DNA from 2 places in the Peptoniphilus indolicus genome. Region 1 is predicted to be linked to the other one. Evidence: riboswitches for the same ligand, from Rfam matches in the RefSeq annotation. Region 1 holds a riboswitch; the other holds the start of a gene.
What was found. Region 1 has a riboswitch for FMN ahead of ribD (bifunctional diaminohydroxyphosphoribosylaminopyrimidine deaminase/5-amino-6-(5-phosphoribosylamino)uracil reductase RibD). Riboswitches for the same ligand answer to the same signal wherever they lie in the genome.

Region 1 (6,527 bases):
TTCATTTGTCTTTCTATATTTTTTAATTTGGTCTATGTGAATAAACACAGCTCCCAAACTATCAGCCATTTCCTTTAGTCTATCTCTCTTCATCATTGTGCCGTCTTCTTCCATTATTTCACAACACAATCCTATTTCTTTTAAACCCGCAAGTCTTAACAAGTCTACAGTTCCCTCTGTATGTCCTTCACGTTCTAAAACACCGCCGTCTTTAGCTATTAGAGGAAACATATGCCCCGGTCTTCTAAAATCAATTGGCCTTACGTTCTCATCACAACACATTCTCGCCGTAAAAGCTCTCTCCTCTGCTGAAATCCCCGTAGTTGTTTCAACGTGGTCTATTGAAACAGTAAATGCAGTTTCATGATTATCAGTATTTTTACTCACCATTGGCTCTAAACGAAGCCTTGCCGATTCCTTTGAGCTCATCGGCATACAGATAAGCCCCTTTGCCATAGACGCCATTCTATTTAAAGTTTCAGTCGTTGCAAACTCTGCCGCTAAAATCATATCCCCTTCATTCTCTCTATCCTCGGCATCCAAAACAAATATTATTTCACCTCGTCTTAACGCTTCCAATGCTTCATCAACTGTATTCCACATAATTACCTCCTAAAAACCATATTTTCTCAAAAATTCCATATCTATCTTAGACTTACTACTTTCATTTTCAAATTCAAAATATCTATTTATATATTTTCCCAGTACGTCAAACTCTACGTTTATGCCATCTCCTAAATCTAAATTTCCTAAATTTGTCCTTGCCAACGTCTCAGGAATAAGAGATACCGTAAAAGAATTTCTACTCACATTAGCTAAAGTCAAACTCACACCATTTAATCCTATGGAGCCCTGTGCAACAAACTGCGTTTTAAATTCATCATCAACACTTATTTCAAGTAAATATCCATCTTTATTTGGCGTTTTGGAAATGACTTTTCCAACCGTATCAACATGCCCTTGAAGAATATGTCCCCCTAATCTGTCCATTGGTCTTACAGCTCGTTCCAAATTCAATTTACTCCCAGAAACCAAACTATTTAATGCTGATTTTTCAGCCGTAACACGCATCATATCAGCTGTAAAAAAATCAGCTCCAAAACTTGTAACCGTTAAACACACCCCATTAGTTGCAATACTATCGCCAAGTTTCACATCTTCTAATACCAATTTTGAATCAACATAAATAGTTAGCCTGTCGCCTCTCTTTTCAATTTTTCTAAGTGTTCCTATTTCCTCAACTATCCCCGTAAACATCTCTCACTCCATGTATTAAAATGTCTCCATCTAAATTTTTTGTGCTTATAATATTAAAATTCAAACTATCAGATAAATTTAATATTCCCTCTCCATCGTCCACAGATTTTCCGCCGCCCAACAACTTTGGAGCTATATAATGATAAATTTCATCTACCAATCCAGCCCTTATAAACGAAGAGTGAACTTCAGAACCCCCCTCAACTAAAATGTGAGCGATATCTCTTTTTAATAGTTCATCACAAATTTCATTTAAATTTAAACCTTTCTCATCTCTCGAAACTCTTACTACTTCACAACTCTCAATTAATTTCTCACGCTTTTCAAAATCAGATGAGCTTGTAAAAACAATTGTCTTAGCTTCCGAATTATAAATATTGTAGTTAGAATTTATTTCAAGTTCACTGTCTAATAAAATTCTAATTGGATTGTCTCCCTCACCACTTCTGTTAGTTAAGAATGGATTATCTTTACTCGCTGTATTTTTTCCCACCAATATTCCGTCTACCTTGCCTCTTAAGATGTGTGAATCTTTCCTTGAAGTAGAATTTGTAATCCACTTGCTTTCTCCAGAGCTCGTCGCTATTTTTCCATCAAGAGTTGTTGCAAACTTAAGTGTTATAAATGGTCTCTTCTTAGATTTATTCAATAAAAAAACTCTGTTTTGAAACTTTGCTTCCTCTTCAAGCATTCCAACTTCTACATCAATTCCCTCTTTTTTTAAAATCTCTATCCCTCTGCCAGAAACTCTCTCGTCAGGGTCTTTTATCGCAACCACAACTCTTTTTAACTTTTCTTTTATAATCCTATCAACACAAGGCGGCGTCTTCCCATAATGTGAACATGGCTCTAAAGTTACATACATAGTTGCCCCTTCTGCCATTTTACTCACTTTGTTAAGTGCATCCACTTCCGCATGATTATCGCCAAATCTGTGATGATAACCTTCAGCTATTATCTTGTTATTTTTAACCACAACTGCCCCAACCAATGGATTGGTCTTTGTAAATCCTCTTCCAAGTTCTGCCAGTTCAAGAGCTCTCTTCATAAATTTATCTTCTTCAGAAAGTATAAGTACCGCCTCCTTACAAATGAAACAAAATCATATTTTCTTACATAAAAAAACCGAAGCTCACAGAGCTCCGGATGGACGTCAAATCATAGCAAAATAAAATTATCCTGCATAAATACTCTTCTCCCATCCGGACTATAACCGTCGGTATCGGAATTTCACCGATTCAATCTTTCGACTCGTGGACTATCACCACCGGTGAGGAATTACACCTCGCCCTGAAGAAATATGAAAATGTTTTTCTTGTTAATAAAATAACATAAAAAACTTTAAAAGTAAACCTCAAATTTTAATTTTAAAATGGTTCATAATTATAAAATTTGTTATAATTAGAGATGTTATTTATATAATAAATTATACGGAGGAAATTAATGGACCAAACAATTACTCTTGCTGAAATTAATTGGCAATTTATAGCAGGAGGTTTAGCACTTTTCCTATACGGTATTAAACTTATGGGAGATAGTTTGACAAATTTTGCCGGCACTAAGATTAGAAGTTATATAGAAAAATATACATCTTCTCCAATCAGTGCAATATTTGTAGGTATACTCATGACGGGTATAATGCAATCATCATCAGCCACTACAGTAATCGCCATAAGCTTAGTTAGAGCAGGTCTTATGAACCTTAAACAAGCTATAGGTATAACACTTGGTGCCAATATAGGTACTACAGTTACAGCAATCTTAATAGGTTTTGATTTAGATTATTTAGCATACTTTATTATATTAGTTGGTGTTTTAATATATATGCTCTCTGACAAAAAGAGAAGTACTTATGCCGGTGAAATAATAATAGGATTTGGACTTTTATTCATTGGACTGAATATGATGGGTGGCGCCCTTAAAGATTTAAAAAACATTGAAGGCTTTGAAACTTTTGTTGTTAAAATGTCAACTACACCTGTCCTTGGAGCTATAGTTGGTGCAATAGTGACAGGAGTAATACAATCTTCAAGTGCCATCGTAGGTATTGTACAATCACTATACCAAACAGATGCACTAACACTAAAAGCATCTCTTGGATTAGTATTTGGTGCCAATATAGGTACTACAGTAACAGCTCTTTTGGCATCAATTGGAGGAACAATATCAGCTAAAAAAACATCTATGTTCCATATAATATTCAACGTTGGCGTCTCTATAATATTCCTAATACTGCTAACACCATATTATCATTTACTACTATTAGTATCAGAAAAATTTGCACTAAATAGAATGATGACAATAGCTGTTGGACACTTTATGTTCAACTTCTTAGGTATGTTAATATTTTTACCATTCATTTCTAAATTTGGTGAAATACTTGATAAGCTAATACCTGGTAAAGATGAACTTGCAATTGATTATGGTAAAGTCGAATTTGATGAACAAATGATTAAAAATTTCCCAGCCGGTGCTTTAAAACAAGCAAGACTCGCTATCGAATCTGCTTCTGCGCTAGCTCTTCAAACTCTTCAAACTTCACAACAATATCTTGAAACTGGAGATAAAAAATACTTTGACAAAGTAAACCAAATAGAAGAGATAGTAAACTCACAAGACACAGAAATAGCAACTTACCTACTAAAAATTTCAAAAGAGAATCTATCTTCAGATATGATTTTGGAATACTCAGTAGATTTACAAGTTCAAAAAAACTTCGAAAGAATTTCAGACTTGGCTCAAAATTTAGCAGAATACTATGCAATGATTTATGATTCAGGAGAAAAGATAAGCGAAGATGCAATGGAAGAATTAAAAGATGTATATGACCTTATAAGCAACATCTATGTAAATGCTGTGGAAGTTTTTAAAACTAATGATATAACTCTTTACGATACAATGAAAGATGATGAAAACAAATTAAATCAGTTAGAATATCAGTTGAGAGAATCTCATTTCAATAGACTTACTACAAAACACGTAAAAGCAACTGTAGAAACTTCTCTTTTTGTAGACATCATCGGTACACTTGAAAGAATTGGGGACCACGCATTCAACATAGCACGTATAACTTTCAAGCCAATCAAGACACACGATGAAAAAACAAATCCTTCTGAATTCTTTGAATAAACAAAAAAATCCTCGGTAATAACCGAGAATCAGAATGAAGACAAACCCAGGTTTTTCCTGGGTTTGTTTTGTAATTATTAGCTTTTTAAAGTATTTTTTTAGATTCGTATAAAATCTTGATAATTTTTCCAGTAAAAGACCTCCATTTAGGTCTATCTTCCAAAGTATTTTTGCTAATTTTTTCATATTTAGACACGCAAATGTAAGTGCTGCTTTCATTCTCATTTTTTGTATACCTTTCATGTTGGTATATCTAAATCCATGAAATTCTTTTGCACTTCCAAATTGACGTTCAATAGTTTCTTTTCTTCTTTTATACTCTTCTTTTCCTACTTTTGTATACCTGTATTCTTCTGATATATGAAGATAATCTTGCCCAATATGCCTACTTATACTAATATCCGTTAAACAATAGATACAATTGTGTGATTTAATGTAGTATAATAATATTATGAAAGATATACAAAAACAAATTCAAGAATTAGAAGTAGAACTCAAAAAAACTAATAACAAAAGAGAATATATAAGGATTAAAGCCATAATACTAAAACTTAAAGGCAACAGTGCCAAATCCATATCTGAAAAATTAGATGTTGGAAAATCTACAGTGTTCGCATGGTTAAAAGCATATAGAGAAGATTCTGTAAACGCATTAAAAAATAAAAAAAGACAAGGCAATCATAGAAATCTCTGCTTTGAAGAAGAAAAAGAATTCCTAAAGCAATTTGAAGAAAAAGCAGAAAGTGGACAAATAGTAACAGCCAAAGAAATAGAAAAAGCATATGTAAAGCTTGTAGGACATTCCATAGGAACGGGTCAAATATATAGAGTACTAAAAAGACACGGATTTAGAAAAATAATGCCAAGAAGTAAACATCCTAAGAAAGCAAGTAAAGAGGTCATAGAGACCTCAAAAAAATTAACAGCAGAGCAAAAGAACTTAGAAACGTTAACCCGGATAAAAAAGTAAGAATAATGTTCCAAGATGAAGTAGGATTCAGTCGCATAAATAAGCCGAAATACTGTTGGGGTAACCATAAAATAAGACCATCAGTACCTTATCATCATTTAAGAGAATACAGATATACTTATGGAGCAGTAGAACCAACAACAGGAGAAAACTTCTTTTTAATATTGCCGTATTGTAATACAGACTGTACGAACATATTTTTAAAAGAACTCTCCAAAACCTATAAGAATGATATGATACTACTAGTATGTGATGGAGCAACATGGCATAAATCCAAAGGATTAAGAATACCGGAAAACATAGAAATAATGCATATACCACCATATACACCAGAAATGAACCCCATAGAACAGATTTGGAAACAAATTAGGACTATGGGATTTAAAAATGAATTTTTCCACACATTATCAGACGTAGTGGATAGGTTGTGTGAAACGATAAATAAATTAACAAAAGAGATGGTTAAAAGTATCACCAATAGGGATTGGTTGTATATCTATATTTAATAGGATAATAATATTAGCTGCTATGTGTTGATTTTTACATAAAATGAGAGGCTCGATTTTATGAGCCTCCCCAATGTTTGACATAGAGCCAAAAATAGAGCCTTTCAAAGGCTCTACTTAAGTAAATTATAATTCAGCAATTGCTTCTATTTCAAGAAGACCATTTTTAGGAAGTTTTCCAACTTCTACACAAGATCTTGCTGGTTTGTGGTCCCCGAAAAATTCAGTATAAACTTCATTTACTGCTGCAAAATCGGCTATGTTATCTAAAAAGATATTTACTTTTACAATTTTATCAACGCTTGAACCAGCTTCTTCAACAATAGCCTTTACATTATCTAAACTTTGTTGAGTAGCTTTTTTGATATCATCAGTTACTAATTCCCCAGTTTCTGGAACTAACGGAAGTTGTCCTGAAGTAAATACTAAATTACCAACTATCGTACCTTGTGAATATGGACCTACTGCTGCAGGTGCCTTTTCTGTTTGAATTATTTTCATATTTCCCCCTTGTCACTAAAATTGTCTCTATTAGACCAAAGTCTCTCAATATTATAGTATTCCCTTTCATCTTTATGGAATACATGTACTATTATATCATCAAAATCCAATAGAATCCATCTCATTGAATTTCGGCCTTCTTTATTAGTAGGTTCAAATCCAGC
Region 2 (6,527 bases), 370 kb from region 1:
TTTTGGAAAGTTTAAAGATAAATACAGCGCCAAGAATTGAACCACAAGATGCAAAAGTGGTTTTTGAAGGGGATAAATTTGTAGTAAAACCGGAAGTTTATGGAAATAAAATAAATAGTGAATTGTTTGCGAAAAAAGTTTTGGAAGCTGTTCAAAATAGAGATGAAGTATTGGATTTAGAAAAAGAGGGAATTTACCATAATCCAAAAATAAAAAAAGATGATGAAAAATTACTTTCACAACTTGAACAAAAAAATAATTTGAATAAATTTGAAATAACTTATGACTTTGCAGATAGAAAAGAAGTATTGAAGAATGATTCGCTTATAAACCTTTATTCTCCAAATGAAAAAAATTTATTGGTGCCAGATGTAGAAAAAGTTGAGCAATATATAAAGTATATAGCTGGTAAATACGATACATTCAAGGCAACAAGAGATTTTCAAACTACAGGGCTTGGAATTGCAAGAGTCAGCGGAGGAATATATGGTTGGATGACAGATGTAAAATCAAGCACAGATGAATTAGTTAAGGCTTTAGAAAACACTAAGACTGTAACTATAAAACCAGTATATAGACTAGAAGGATATAGAAGAGAGACTAATGATATAGGAAATTCTTATATTGAAATAGACCTTGGAAGACAACATATGTGGATGTATAAAGATGGACAGAAAGTTTTAGAAACTCCAATTGTGTCAGGAGACCCTACAAAGGGAAATTCAACTCCAACAGGTACTCAAAAAGTATGGGCCAAGGAAAGAGACAGGATATTAAAGGGAGCAACATGGGAATCACATGTAGACTATTGGATGCCTTTTGATTGGACTGGATGTGGATTACACGATTCAGTATGGAGAAGCACATATGGAGGGAGCATATACAGACATAATGGTTCACATGGTTGTGTAAATACACCGCCTTCAATAATGCCTACTTTATTTTCAAATTCTTTTTATAATATGCCAGTTGTAGTCTATGATTCAAATACTCAAATGGTAAGTTAGGAGATAATATGAAAAAGGATTTGTTGAGTTCCAGCACATTAAAAATAATAGCTATGTTATGTATGGCTATAGACCATACTGCAGCAGGCATTATAAATAATGTAAATAATATATCTTTATTAGGGTTAAATGTAAATGAATTATATTATGCCATGAGGAGTATAGGAAGAATTGCATTTCCTATATTTCTATTTTTACTTATCGAGGGTTTTAATAAAACTAAAAATATAAAAAAATATTTTTTTAGAATGGTAATTTTTGCTATTATATCTGAAGTTCCATTTGATATGGCTTTAAATGGAGGATATTATAGTGCTCATAGTCAAAATGTATATGTAGAACTATCTTTGATTTTAGCAATGTTATATTGTATAAAAATTTCAGAAGAAAAGTTTAGTAGGTTTAAAGGTATATTGTTGGGTATAATAACTGTGTTTACATTTGCAGTAGTGTCTGAAGTTATTGAGGCAGACTATGGAATGTATGGTATAGTGGCAGCTATTATTATGTATTCATTTAGTAAGAGTAGGGAGACAAGAGCTATATCCATATTGCCAGCCTTTGCTTTTGAAATTCATATGCCGGCAGTATTTCTGTCAATCCCATTAGTTTATTTTTATAATGGGAAAAGAGGTTTGAATTTAAAATATTTATTCTACGCATTTTATCCATTACACTTAATTATAATAGGGATTATTAGAATGAAACTATTGTAAAGTATGAAAAAGTATAGTATACTAATTACAGTAAGTATCTTCAGGGCAAGGTGAAATTCCTGACCGGCGGTAAAGTCCGCGAATCCTTTTAAATAGGATTGAACTTGTGAAATTCAAGTACCGACAGTAAAGTCTGGATGAAAGAAGAAATTGCAATTAAAGTTGTGATTGAATGCCCCGAAGTTTTGGGGCTTTTTTTGAGCCCAAATTTTTGGGAGGGTTATTTATGAATAAAGTTAACAGTAAGAGTAATACTAAAGTGATGAGTAGAATCGGAATGTTGAGTGCAGTTGCATTTTTACTTATGTTTTTTGAATTTCCATTGACATTTATTGCACCATCATTTATTAAACTTGATATTTCTGATTTACCGGCAATGGTTGGAGCATTTACAATGGGTCCGGTGGCTGGAATTATAATAAGTGCGGTTAAAAATGTACTTCACATAGCGCTAAAGGGGACTTCTACTGGGGGAGTAGGAGAATTGTCTAATTTTATAATCGCCTCTGTCTTAACAGGAACAGCAGGTATAATCTATAAGAGAGATAATACCTTTAAAGGCGCAATCGTTGGTATGTTAATTGGTACTGTATTAATGACAATAGTGGCAACAATTTCAAATTATTTTGTAATTTTTCCACTATATGCAAACTTTATGCCTATGGAAGCAATTATAAATGCAGGAAAAGCTGTTAATTCAAACATTAATAGCTTATGGGATATGATGATTTATTCTCTCGTACCATTTAATTTAATAAAGGGATTTTTAGTTTCAATTGTTACAATGTTTATTTATAAAAAAATTAGTCATTTATTTAGAATATAGTTTTTAGGAAGTTTAAAGTCTGTTAGAATGAATAAGTTCTAACAGACTCTTTATAGGCTCTATGTCAAACATTGGGGAGGCTCATAAAATCGAGCCTCTCATTTTATATAAAAATCAACACATAGCAGCTAAAATAAGTCCAAAACTAAAATAAAACAAAAACCACTAAAAATAGGCATAGCAAACAAAACTCCTAGGAGTTTTCAGAAAATTTAATACTCTTTTGCCAACTACTTACACGAAAACATAATTCGTTTTCTAAATAAATCAAAATTCCTCATACCAAAACAATTTCTCTTTAAAGTCTTTATCTTAGTATGCGTACCCTCAAGAGGACCATTAGACCAAGGATAATCAAAAGAATTACATATCTCATCAAACCAATCATTAAAAGCAGTAATACAAGAACTAAATTCCTTTAAACCGGACTCCTTAGCCCTTCTTATCCACTCACTCAAACATATACTAGCCATCTTTTTATTAGGCTGAGTAAGAACATATTGGTAGAACAACTCTTTTAATTGATAAGCTAACCTTAAATCCTCACTTAACCCAAGCATTAAAGAAACCTAATTAGCCTGCATAGAACTAAGCATAGAAGAAGGCTTTGTAACTAAACCCTTGCTTCTCTTAAAAACACCCTAAGCTTAGAAGAAACATCCCTTTGAATCCTCTTTCTAACATTCTCCAAAGCCCAAGAAACCTGTCTTATGAAATAATACCTATCAATAATATGAATCGAACTTCTAAAGAACCTATCCCTAACAGACTTAAAAAAATTAGACATATCACTTACCAAAAACTTAACACTCATCCTCTCTATATTAGAAATCCTTTTAAAATACTCAAACAAACAATCCTTACTCCTAGAAAGTAAAATATCAATAACACTATGAATATCACCATTAAGAAGAGAAGTCTGATACTTGTTATTGCCACTATCACCCTTAAACTAATCAATACACAAAACCTCAGAAAACTTACCCCTAGGAACACTTAAACAATTTAAAATACGAAGAACAGTATTCGAAGAAACATTATACCTATTAGCAATAGAAGAAATAGAATAAACCACATCAAACTCATGAACAATAGCAAAAACAAGCCTCTTAGTCATAGTATGACCATTAGCAAAAAATCAAGATTCCTTTCAAAACGACACCCACAAGACTTACAATCATACCTAGTTTTCCTTAAATGAATTAAAGACTTCTTACCACGAATATGAGTATCTTTTAATCCTTTGAGTCCTATGACCATGAACCCAAATCCTTTTAGAACCACAATGAGGACAGACAGACATCTTAGAAACAAAAAGATGAACATGGACAAATTCATTATCCTCATTAAAACTATCAAAAACTACATCTTTAAAACCAAACAAATTCATGATATTATTTTGCACTTATATGTACCTCCAATCTTTGGTTTTGCTAATTAAAGTTTAGGACTAAATGCATATAAGTGCAATTTTTTTTACAAAAATATCCGTTAGAGATTTACTCCCAAACAGATATTATAGAGCCCTTTTATATTGAAGTTTAAAAATATAAAAAAGTAGTGAAGAATATTTAATGATTCTGTTTCAGTATTTTTCTATTTTAAATTTCAATATATTTTTCTTTTCCAGTAACATTAGTAAGATACACTTTATAAATATTTGAATTTTTTAAAACATCATCTTTAATTAAATCAAACCATTGCATCTTATCAGAATAGTATTTTCCGTAGAGCAATCTAATAGCATATTCTCTTTCCGAATCTTCATTTATCCTTTCAAGCCTACCATCGGCAATAGCAGATTCATATTCATTAGTAAAAACATTTTTATTTAAGAAAGATATATTGCCTGAGTCAACTTCTTTTTGAATTTCATCTAAGGAATATTCATCAGCAACATTAGTTCTTGATACGAATACCAATTTAATCATTTTTTCTCTTTCAAAAATATCTACTTTAGTTCCTTTTTTAGACGAGGAAAAATATATTTTGTCATCACATCTTACAAAAGAAAAAGGAACAGAGTGTATAGAAAAATCAAAAACGCTTAAAACACCATATTCACTTTCATCTAATATTTCATAGGTTGAATCTAAAGATAAGTTTTTTATAACAGCCATTGTTTTCTCCTTTAATTTTTATTTAATTATACCCATAAGTAATGTAAATAAAAAAAGACAAGCGATTAGCTTGCCTTCTCGTTTAAAACTATTCAGCTTCTGTTTCAGATACAGTAGGAACTTCTGCTGATTTTTCTTCAGAACCTTCTTCAGGAAGAACTTCTTCTTGTGGCTCTTGTAGAGTAGCTATAGTTTCTTCAAGATCAACAAAAATTTCAATTTTGCTGTTGTTAGCTACATCAAGATCTTTAACAAGTATAGAATCTCCAATTTGCATATCTACTACATTAACAACAGTTTCAGCAGGAAGATCAGCTGGTAGACATTCAACTTCAATTTCGTTAACTACTTGTAATAATACAGAAGGTTGTACTTTAATTTCATCTCTTCCTTCTAATACAACTGGTATATTAACCTTAATTTTTTCACTCATGTCTATTAAGTATAGATCAAAATGTAGAATTTGGTTTTTGAATGGGTGCATTTGAAGTTCTTTAATTAGAACTTGTTGAGATGTTCCTTCAAAATCAATTTTGAAAATACTTGAAGTACCATTTTCTTGGTAAGCTTTTAGTAAATCTTTTTCTACAGCTGAAACTGTTTTAGCTTCATTTCCTTTTGAGTAAATAACTCCTGGAACAATTTGTTCTGCTCTTAGTTTATCTACTTGATTTTTTCCTTTTTCACTTCTGTTTTTTAAATTTAATATCATTGACATAATGCCTCCTTATTCTATTATACCAGAACCTAGACATATTTCATCTTGATAAAATACAAGAGCTTGGCCTGGAGTAACTCCCTTTAGGGGATTTTCAAACGTAACTTTTAATTTGTCAAAGCCTATTTCTTCGACTAATGCTTTTTCATCTTTAGCCCTATACCTTATTTTTACTGAACACTCAAATGGTAAGTTCGGAGTTTCAGTAATCCAGAAAGGTTTTTCGACAATCGTATTTTTTTTGTATAGAGAAGGATGTTTTAATCCTTGTGCTACTATAAGACGATTATTTTTCAAATCTTTATCTTGAACAAAAAATGGTTCTCCATTTCCCATACCACCTAAACCAATGCCTTTTCTTTGGCCTATAGTATAGTGCATAAGTCCAGAGTGTCTTCCAAGAAGTTCACCTTCATAAGAATATATGTCGCCTTCTTTAGTAAAAAGAAATTGATCTAAAAATTTATTGAAGTCTCTTTCACCAATAAAACAAATTCCAGTAGAATCTTTTTTATGCGCTGTAGCGAGTCCATTTTCTTCGGCTATTCTCCTAACCTCAGATTTTTCAAGTTCACCAACAGGGAATATTGTTTTTGAAAGAGCTGCTTCAGGAACTCTAGAGAGGAAATAGGATTGATCTTTGTTCTGATCTAAACCTCTTAGTAAATAAGTTCGACCGTTACTGATTCTTGTTCGTGCGTAATGTCCCATTGCTATATAATCGGAATTAAATTTAAGTGCAAATTCTAAAAAAGCTTTAAACTTAATTTCAGTATTACACATAATGTCAGGATTAGGTGTTCTGCCTTTTTTATATTCTTCTAAAAAATAAGAGAAAACTCTATCCCTATACTCTTTTTCAAAATTTACAGTGTAGTATTTTACGCCTAAAGCTGAACACACTCTTTGTACATCAAGATAATCATCAGCTTGTGTACAATAGTCATCATCAGTGTCATCCCAATTCTTCATAAAGACCGCAGTGACATCATAGCCTTGTTCAAGAAGTAATAGGAGAGAGACGGATGAATCAACACCTCCACTCATTCCGAGTACAACAGTGCCTTTCTTAGTCATTTTGACCTCCTATCTAAAACCTTGTACTATTATACATTAGAGATTTAAAAAAATCTACAAAAA

Region 2: it holds a riboswitch for FMN, as region 1 does, so the genes downstream of both, DYE58_RS10625 (ECF transporter S component) here and ribD (bifunctional diaminohydroxyphosphoribosylaminopyrimidine deaminase/5-amino-6-(5-phosphoribosylamino)uracil reductase RibD) in region 1, are expected to answer to the same signal.

The regions. Positions count from the first base shown of each region.
Region 1 covers NZ_UGTH01000001.1:1,804,065-1,810,591, reverse strand. The annotation lists gene DYE58_RS08695 (bifunctional 3,4-dihydroxy-2-butanone-4-phosphate synthase/GTP cyclohydrolase II) at 1-603, opposite strand, end outside; gene DYE58_RS08690 (riboflavin synthase) at 613-1,257, opposite strand; gene ribD (bifunctional diaminohydroxyphosphoribosylaminopyrimidine deaminase/5-amino-6-(5-phosphoribosylamino)uracil reductase RibD) at 1,238-2,329, opposite strand; FMN riboswitch at 2,444-2,559, opposite strand; gene DYE58_RS08680 (Na/Pi cotransporter family protein) at 2,701-4,386, shown strand; partial or broken gene DYE58_RS11205 (transposase) at 4,552-4,767, opposite strand; gene DYE58_RS08670 (helix-turn-helix domain-containing protein) at 4,838-5,356, shown strand; gene DYE58_RS08665 (IS630 family transposase) at 5,362-5,862, shown strand; gene DYE58_RS08660 (RidA family protein) at 5,989-6,363, opposite strand; gene rsfS (ribosome silencing factor) at 6,360-6,527, opposite strand, start outside.
Region 2 covers NZ_UGTH01000001.1:2,176,001-2,182,527, reverse strand. The annotation lists gene DYE58_RS10635 (L,D-transpeptidase family protein) at 1-1,007, shown strand, start outside; gene DYE58_RS10630 (TraX family protein) at 1,016-1,723, shown strand; FMN riboswitch at 1,756-1,876, shown strand; gene DYE58_RS10625 (ECF transporter S component) at 1,950-2,549, shown strand; gene DYE58_RS11590 (transposase) at 2,780-3,109, opposite strand; partial or broken gene DYE58_RS11585 (transposase) at 3,163-3,468, opposite strand; gene DYE58_RS10610 (hypothetical protein) at 3,763-3,954, opposite strand; gene DYE58_RS10605 (pyridoxamine 5'-phosphate oxidase family protein) at 4,151-4,669, opposite strand; gene DYE58_RS10600 (50S ribosomal protein L25) at 4,758-5,381, opposite strand; gene mnmA (tRNA 2-thiouridine(34) synthase MnmA) at 5,397-6,464, opposite strand.